DNA from 4 places in the Comamonas sp. A7-5 genome. Region 4 is predicted to be linked to each of the others. Evidence: predicted binding sites of a transcription regulator. Region 4 holds the regulator's gene; each other region holds the start of a gene.
What was found. The regulator FNR, encoded in region 4, switches genes on or off when oxygen is low (the NO sensors DNR and NnrR bind a similar motif). The targets are predictions, from matches to a motif close to TTGATNNNNATCAA.
Positions count from the first base shown of each region.

Region 1: a site for FNR is predicted at 1,063-1,076, ahead of AAIL67_RS09495 (universal stress protein). Genes of this name have one in related genera too.
Region 2: a site for FNR is predicted at 846-859, ahead of adhP (alcohol dehydrogenase AdhP). Genes of this name have one in related genera too.
Region 3: a site for FNR is predicted at 1,124-1,137, ahead of AAIL67_RS02545 (OmpW family outer membrane protein). Genes of this name have one in related genera too.

Region 1 covers NZ_JBCPWO010000004.1:307,272-309,471, forward strand. Annotated here, with positions in the region: gene AAIL67_RS09485 (heme-binding beta-barrel domain-containing protein) at 1-443, shown strand, start outside; gene AAIL67_RS09490 (hypothetical protein) at 738-1,034, shown strand; gene AAIL67_RS09495 (universal stress protein) at 1,200-1,646, shown strand; gene AAIL67_RS09500 (amidohydrolase family protein) at 1,842-2,200, shown strand, end outside.
Region 2 covers NZ_JBCPWO010000005.1:142,037-144,236, forward strand. Annotated here, with positions in the region: gene AAIL67_RS10980 (multifunctional CCA addition/repair protein) at 1-803, shown strand, start outside; gene adhP (alcohol dehydrogenase AdhP) at 1,041-2,075, shown strand; gene trxC (thioredoxin TrxC) at 2,138-2,200, opposite strand, start outside.
Region 3 covers NZ_JBCPWO010000001.1:565,680-567,879, forward strand. Annotated here, with positions in the region: gene AAIL67_RS02545 (OmpW family outer membrane protein) at 426-1,040, opposite strand; gene AAIL67_RS02550 (DUF808 domain-containing protein) at 1,244-2,200, opposite strand, start outside.
Region 4 covers NZ_JBCPWO010000001.1:435,394-437,593, forward strand. Annotated here, with positions in the region: gene hemN (oxygen-independent coproporphyrinogen III oxidase) at 1-341, opposite strand, end outside; gene fnr (fumarate/nitrate reduction transcriptional regulator Fnr) at 610-1,332, shown strand; gene AAIL67_RS01970 (hypothetical protein) at 1,396-1,659, opposite strand; gene AAIL67_RS01975 (FixH family protein) at 1,917-2,200, opposite strand, start outside.

The sequences.
Region 1 (2,200 bases), on a different contig from region 4:
GGCCACAGCTCTTCTATGGCCTGCGCTACCACACACGCATCGTCAAGCCCGACGATGTGGAAACCTTTCACGACCAGGTCGGTTACTGGCTGTGGGAGCCTGCCACCGGCAACATCATCCAGACCCTGACCATCCCGCGCGGACAGACCGCCATGGCCACGGGCAAGACCACGGCTGACGCCACCAGCTTCACCCTCAGGGCCGAGCGCGGCTCCACCGTCAACGGCATCTCCAGCAACCCGTTTCTGGAGCACGCCTTCAGAACCGACGCCTATACCATCACCATCACCAAGCACTCGGACGGCACCTGGTCGTACGAGCAGGAAACCACGCTGACCATCCCCGGCCAGAGCGAGCCTTTTGCCCATACCGACCGCAACACCTTGCACAAGATTGGCGAGCCCACGCCCAACCCAACGGCAAGGGCCGCAGTTGAAATCTGATTAGCACTCTCAAAGGACTCCACGCCCCGGCCGAATTCACTGGATCCGCAGGGCGCACACTCCCCGATTACCGCATCGTCCGTGATGGCCTTACGCTGCTGGTCATGGCCCTTACAGGCAAGAAGGCGCTTGCCTTCAAACTGGCTTATATAGATGCCGTTCAGCGCATGGAGGTCATTCACAGCAGGCTGCCGGCATTCGGCGCATGGAGCTGACCTTCAATCTAGTCGCGAAGGCTGAGGCGCAAGTGCACCGCACTGCGTTCATGACCTTGATACAGGGCGATGCCGATAGATGAGCGCACAGCAGCCACCTGCCGAACCTGAATTACGGTCGCGCACCCTGCGCCATATACAGCCGATTGTGACCGAGCTGAGGCAGGCCTCCTTCGACAGCCTGCCATGGCGCATTGCCGACGGCGAGACCATCGGCTCGACCGATGCCCAACTGGCCAAACTGGCAACAGCCTACTCCCAGCACCGCGAGAGCCAGTCCAGCCTGCCGACCGGCAACAGCCGCAGAGCAGGCTGCGCAAGACCTTCGGAAAATCTACTTTTGATAGCTTTCAACGCTTTATGGATAAGGGCTTGAGGCGGTTTTTACTTGCAACCTCATGAATTTGATTTCCATCAAGAAACCGTCTGAATACTCATTTCAAGGTGTTGCATTAGCAGCCCTGGAGTGTGAGTATGAGTTCGGTGATCGATCGAATTGATTTGGCAACAAGACGCGCACCTATGCGCAAGGAGGCTGGATATGTTCAAGCACATTTTGATTCCTACGGACGGCTCTAAGCTCTCTGAGGCCGCGCTGCGCGCGGGCATACAACTGGCCAAGGAACAAGGCGCACAGGTGACGGCGCTGTATGTGATGCCGGATTACGCAGCCATGATTTACGGAGCCGAGGCGCTGATCGCCTACAACTCTGCAGAGTTCGACAAGAGCGCCCAGAAGGAAGCAGATCAGGTGTTGCAAGCTGCCCTGGACATTGCCAAGACCGAGGGCGTGGCCTGCCAGACGGTGCGGGTCACGAATATCTCCATCAATCAGGCCATCATCAAGCAGGCGCAGGAGGGTAACTGCGATCTGATCTGCATGGCATCACACGGCCGCAAGGGCATTGCCGGCATTTTGCTGGGCAGCGAGACCCAGCGCGTACTGGTCAACAGCAGCATTCCGGTTCTGGTGCACCGCCCGGTTTAAGCATGCTCGACTGCAGCGCAGCCACTTCCCGGCCGCTCTCATAATGCAAGCAACGCCCCATCGCCCTCGTGCGGTGGGGCGCTTTTTCATGGCCGATCGTCGTGTAGCATCGGTGCATCAAATTGTGAGCCTTTGGTTCCATTTGTCACGCCGGCAGCGGCGTCTCTTGTTCATTTTGAAAAAAGGGAAAAGCAGATGAGTCACGCAATCGCAACCGATGCCGGCCTGGCGTGGCAGACCGGCCCGATTCGCCCGAGAACCTGCACCTGCGGCAGCGTGGTGTGCCAGTTGCTGCATGAGCGGGTGATGAGCGATATGTCGCGCCGCATGTTTGTGGGCGGGGTGACGGCCATGATGGCGCCATTTGTGACCCTGCATGCTGCCGAGACAGGCGCGGGCGGGGCGGCCAGGCCGGCCGACCGCCCCGTGTTGCTGACCAATCTGCGCCTGTTTGACGGCACGGGCAAGTCGGTGCGCCAAGGCGTCCAGGTGCTGATCCAGGGCAAGCTGATTGCCGCCCTGCCCTCTGCCGGCGAGAAGGTGGAAGGTGCGCA
Region 2 (2,200 bases), on a different contig from region 4:
GCTTCACCGATTTTTCCGTCGCGCCCGAGACCATGGAACTCATGCGCGAGATGGTGGCGGCCGGAGAGGTCGATGCCCTGGTGCCCGAGCGCGTGTGGCAGGAAATCAGCCGCGGCCTGATGGAGGCCCGGCCCTCGCGCATGTTCGAGATCCTGCGCGAATGCGGAGCGCTGGTCCGGCTGCTGCCCGAACTCGACAAGCTCTGGGGCGTGCCCCAGCGCGCCGAATACCACCCCGAGATCGATTGCGGCGTGCATGCCATGATGGTGCTGGACATGTCGGCCCGCTTGCAGGCACCGCTGTCCGTGCGCTTTGCCTGCCTGTGCCATGACTTCGGCAAGGGCACCACTCCGGCCGATGTGCTGCCCCGCCATATCGGCCATGAGCAGCGCAGCGCCCGCCTGCTGCTGCAGGTCTGCGAGCGCTGGCGCGTGCCCAACGACTGCAAGGAGCTGGCCGAGGTCGTGGCGCGCGAGCATGGCAACATCCACCGCAGCCACGAACTCAATGCCGCCGCCCTGCTGCGCCTGCTCGAGCGCTGCGATGCCATACGCAAGCCCCAGCGCTTCGAGGAAGCCCTGCAGGCCTGCGAATGCGACGCGCGCGGACGTCTGGGCTTTGAAGATGCGGCCTATCCGCAGCGCCAGCGCCTGGGCAATGCCCTGAAAGCGGCGCTTGCCGTGGAAACCGGCCCGGTCGCCCAGGCCGCAGCGCAGCGCGGCCTCAAGGGCAAAGCCATCGGCGACGCAGTGAGCAAGGCGCGCGAGCAGGCGATTGCCGCCTATCTGGAAGGCGGCGCCTAGCCGTCCGCGCGCCGAGGCCCAGAAGGCAGGGATGGGCGCGGCTTGAGTTAAGTCAAAGAAGGTATGCTGCAGCCATTGCACAGTACGAGATGGCTGCGGCGGTTCGCTCCGCCCGAGCCATGCAGCGGGTCACGAAGCCCGCTGCAACACCCATTCCATACCGGTATGGTTCTTTGACGGGCAAGTGTCCGGCCCACAGGCCACGGCCTTGCCCTCTTGCTTCAAGGAGGTGCTCTGATGTCCTTACCCCAGACCATGAAAGCCGCCGTGGTGCGTTCCTTCGGGAAGCCGCTCACGATCGAAGAGATGCCGGTTCCCCGACCGGCAGACGATCAGATCCTGGTCAAGATCGCTGCTTCCGGCGTCTGCCACACCGATCTGCATGCGGCCGAAGGCGACTGGCCTGTCAAGCCTCATCCGCCCTTCATTCCCGGCCATGAGGGCGTGGGCCATGTGGCTGCGGTGGGCAAGAACGTCAAGCATGTCAAGGAAGGCGATCGCGTGGGGGTGCCCTGGCTGCACAGCGCCTGCGGCTTCTGCCGCCACTGCATAGGCGGCTGGGAAACCTTGTGCGAATCTCAGACCAATACCGGCTATTCGGTCAACGGCGGATTTGCCGATTACGCACTGGCCGACCCCAACTATGTGGGCCACCTGCCATCCAACGTGAGCTTTATCGACGTCGCTCCGGTGCTCTGCGCCGGGGTCACGGTGTACAAGGGCCTGAAAGTCACCGATGCCAAGCCCGGCGACTGGGTGGTGATTTCCGGCATCGGCGGCCTGGGTCATATGGCTGTGCAATATGCCAAGGCCATGGGCTTCAACGTCGCTGCCGTCGACATCGACGACAGCAAGCTCGCGCTGGCGCGCCAGCTGGGCGCCACCGTCACCGTCAACGCCATGAACACCGACCCGGCGGCCTATCTGCAAAGAGAGATCGAGGGCGCCCACGGCGTGCTGGTCACGGCCGTGTCGCCCAAGGCTTTCGAGCAGGCTCTGGGCATGGTGCGTCGCGGCGGCACGATTTCGCTCAACGGCCTGCCACCTGGCGATTTTCCGCTGCCGATTTTCTCCATGGTGCTCAAGGGCATCACGGTGCGCGGCTCCATCGTCGGCACGCGCCTGGACCTGCAGGAGTCGCTGGACTTTGCTGCTCAGGGCAAGGTCAAGGCCACCGTATCCACCGACAAGCTGGAAAACATCAACGACATCTTTGCCCGCATGCACGAAGGCAAGATCGAAGGCCGCGTGGTGCTGGACATCGCCGCCTGAGCCAGGCTAACCGGCCCCGAACCGGGGCCGGGTGAGCGGGCCGGCTCGCGCGAAGCCGCCGCTCAGATCACCGAGCGCACCCAGCGCACGATCTCCGAGGCAGGCAGTGCCCCGGAGATGCGTGC
Region 3 (2,200 bases), 130 kb from region 4:
GTCCGGTGTCGCGCGCATGCTGATCCTCCTGATGAGCTGATCGCGCGATGCAGCCATTGCCCGCGCCATCACTGCCAAGCCTGCTTTAGAACGTGCTTACCGCGTTGGAGTGCAAGGAGATCGTAAACACGTTCTTAGGCCCTCAGCCTAGCGCGGCCGGCAATCGGCAGAAGTAGGACTGAAGCCAGCGATCCTTTTACTGCATGCGCATGCAGCAATGCTGACAAAGTCAATATTGGCCAAAGAATTCAGCAAAAAAAATCGGTACCCCGCGCTGGCGGAATACCGATCTAAACATACACCCTAGCCTCCGAAGTCATCAGGCCATGCCGACCTGCTGACTCCGATGCACCGCAGAGCCTGCGGTGCGTGCCTCGCCTGCGGGAAGAAGGCCGCAGACAAGAACACTCTTTGCCGTGAAGCTATCAGAAGCGATAGCCCACGCCCACACCCACCAGCCATGGGTCAACCTTGAACTTGGTGTTTTCAAACACGCCTGCACCTGTGACCTTGGTACCCAGATACACCTTCTTGATGTCGAAGTTCAGCGACCAGTTCTTGTCCAGCGCATAGTCGAAGCCGACCTGCAGCGCGCCGCCAAAGCTGTTCTTCTTCACGGTCACGGCACCATCCAGGATGTCCACGTTCGAGAAGCGTGTGTAGTTCACGCCTGCCCCCACATAAGGCTTGAAGGCCCCGAAGTTGGTGAAGTGGTACTGCGCCAGCAAGGTGGGGGGCAGATGCTTGAGCGAACCGATCTTGCCGCCATTCAGGCGCACATCATGCTTTTGGGGATAGGTCAGCACCAGCTCTGCCGCAATGTTGGGCGTGAAGAAGTAGGACACGTCCAGCTCAGGCATCCACTTGTTGTTGATGCTCACGCCTGCGTCTCCGGCAGCGCCACCGTTGTCGCTGTCCAGATGCAGAGCGCGCACGCGAACCTGCCAAGGGCTGGAGCCGTCAAACGAAGATTGGGCAAAAGCGGTACCGGCCGTCAGGGCGCTGGCAACAGCAGCAATCGCGATCAGAGTCTTTTTCATGGGTTCTTTCCTTGAAGAATTGGGTGAGTGCAATGCTTTGCATCCCTTGGCATCCATTGAAGCAAAGCCACTGCCACACGGGTTTGTCCCAGGTCAACCCGCACACCAACACCGCAAAGAAAAAAGCGGACGTTGCCCATCGGCCACGTCCGCCCAGGACACTGATGAAGCGCAAAAATTTGCTTCAGCAGTGATGGTAGTCGTCAATTCGGATGAGCCACCCTGGCTGGTCGCAGCTTGTGCCACAACTCCATGCACACCACAACCGCACCGCCAATGACGGCCCCAACCAGCACATGTACCAACACCGGTCCCAGCGCTGCAACAATACCGCCCGTGGGCACAATCACCTGCTCTATCCAATGTTCGACAGGCTCTATGCCGTGCACCAGCAAGCTACCGCCCACCATGAACATGGCAGCCGTGCCCACGATGGACAGCCCGCGCATCAGCCACGGGGTAAAAGCAATCAGACCACGGCCCATGGCCTTGGCAGCGCTGCTGCTCTTGGCCATCAGCCAGCCGCCCACATCATCCATGCGCACGATCCCGGCCACCAGTCCATAGACGAACACGGTGATGGCCAGAGCTACTGCGATCAGCACCGAGGCCTGCTCCCAGATGGGTTTGGCGGACACCGTACCCAGCGCAATCGCCATGATTTCGGCCGACAAGATAAAGTCCGTGCGCACGGCCCCCTTGACCTTCTGCTTTTCGTACTCCATCGGGTCCATCTGCTTTTCACGCGCGGCACGCACCGATGAAGGCGCAACACCTTTATGGGTAGCCTCCTCGGCATCCACCACGGCATCATGCGCATCATGCTTTTTGTGCTTGTGAAACAGCTCAAGGATCTTTTCCACGCCTTCGAAGCACAGAAAAGCGCCCCCCACCATCAGCAAAGGCGTGATCAACCAGGGCACAAAGGCGCTGATCAATAGCGCTGCGGGCACCAGGATGGCCTTGTTCATCAACGAACCTTTGGCCACCGCCCAGACCACTGGCAACTCCCGATTGGCCTTCACTCCCGTGACCTGCTCGGCATTGAGAGCCAGATCATCGCCCAGCACGCCGGCCGTCTTCTGCACCGCCACCTTGGTCTGTGTGGCCACATCATCCAGGATTGCTGTGCTCTTGCCCGCAGCGGTCTTGGTCATCAA
Region 4 (2,200 bases):
CCCAGATGCAGCTGGCTTACGAGCTGACCTTTGCCGCAATGCTCGGTATGCATGGCCAGCTCGCGGCTCAGGTAGTCCAGATACTCGGCAGCCTTCTCGTGATGCTTGGTCACGATCTTGTTGCAGGCGCAGTAATAGCAAAGCGACTCACAGAACGGCACATGCACATAAACGGACAGGGGCAAAGCACGCGAGCCAGAATGCGTCTTGCGCTGCTTGAGTGCCAGTATGTAGTCGTCTGCACCAAAAGCCTCAACAAAACGGTCGGCTGTTGGGAACGATGTGTAGCGTGGGCCGGGGATATCAAAGCGGCTCAGCAACTCAGGCGTGACTGCGGTCATAACTGGGAGTTAGGGTGCGCCCACACTCTGTATAGAGCAGATTTCAATGGAAATCAGATCCTGAAAATCATGCCCAAAATAGGCAAAAGCGCATGTTTTTGAACGAATACAGGCAATGTGCCCCAAGGCAATCACCCTGTCCTTGATGAAAATCAAGAGACCTCAAGGCAAGTGCTGCGACAATTTGATCCATCTCATCTTCAACCACGAGGTCAATGACCAGCGCGACTCTCCACTCTGTGTCTGTCTGCGCCGTTGCAAAAAGCCCATGAATCTTCAGACCATCAAAGCATCCTGCTCCAACTGCAATCTGCGTGAACTGTGCATGCCCATGGGCCTGGACGATGAACAAATGGAGCGCATTGACGAGATTGTGGCCACGCGCCGCAAGGTCAAGCGCGGCGGGCTGCTGTTTCGCAATGGCGAAGAGTTCACCTCTCTGTATGCCATTCGAACCGGCTTCTTCAAGACCAGCGTGGCCACCGAAGACGGACGCGATCAGGTCACAGGCTTTCAGATGGCTGGCGAAATCATTGGTCTGGACGGCATCGTCAACGACCACCACACTTGTGATGCCGTGGCCCTGGAAGATGCCGAGGTCTGTGTCATGCCGTTTGACAAACTGGAGCAGCTCTCGCGCGAGGTCACGGCCCTGCAAAACCATGTGCACAAGGTCATGAGCCGCGAAATCGTGCGTGAGCATGGCGTGATGCTGCTGCTGGGCAGCATGCGTGCCGAAGAGCGCCTGGCGGCCTTTGTGTTGAACCTGGTCCAGCGCCTGTCGGCACGCGGCTTTTCCAAGTCGGAACTGGTGCTGCGCATGACGCGCGAAGAAATCGGCAGTTACCTGGGCCTCAAGCTCGAGACCGTGAGCCGCACCTTCTCCAAATTTGCAGAGGAAGGCATCGTGGAAGTCAAGCAGCGCCACCTGCGCATCCTGGATACCGAGGCGCTCAAACGCATCGTCAACAGCCAGCAATGCCAGAGCTGAACCGATTCGACAGACACTCTCAAGACAAAGCCCGCGGACAGCGGGCTTTTTTATCTGTGCGAATTAATCGGGCAGAGGCTCGGAAACGATGCCGCCATTGAGATCGCTGACGGAGCGCCCCAGCATCACCGTCATCGCACCTCCAATCAGCGTCACGACCCAGAAGGCAAAAAAAGCGACCGTATAGATGGCCTGGCGCGACCAGTCCAGTGGGGAGCCCAGCCAGTGCACATCCAGCGGGTCCACAAAGGCAAAAACCACCATCTCCATGATTGCCGCCGCCAGAAAGGCCGGCCAGACAATCCACATCCAGCGTCGAGCATCCATCCTGATTCTCCTTGGGCTGTGGGCTTGATCATATTTTGCACAACAGTGGTGACCGTTCATGCAGGACTGCGGGCATGCACCGTGGCGGGAAACCCTGAATTACTCTCTTTTCAGTAGCACCCTTCTCAATCCGAATATCAAAAAACCATTTACTTCTACATCAACGTTAGACGGTGCATGCGCAACACGCTCTGATTTTGATATCGGCAACAAAAAAGGCCGCAAAAGCGACCTTGGCGAAGCAAGCGCCGGAGCGCTCAGCGATCCAGCGGATGATCCTTGGCTGGCGTGGCCGCATGATTGCGGCCGGTGACTGCTGGGGCCAGGCTTTTTTCACTTTCGCTCAGGCGCTGGTTGATTTCCATGCCATGGCGGTAGTAGTCGGGGTCAATCACGGGATCGGGCCTGCTCAGTGCGATGTATGCGGTGACAAAGCCGGCAATCACCACGATCACCGGGCCGGCGATGATGAGCCAGACATGGGCAAACTTCCACCAGGGCTTGCCGTCCTCGGGGTGGATGATCTTGGCCGTTTGCGAGA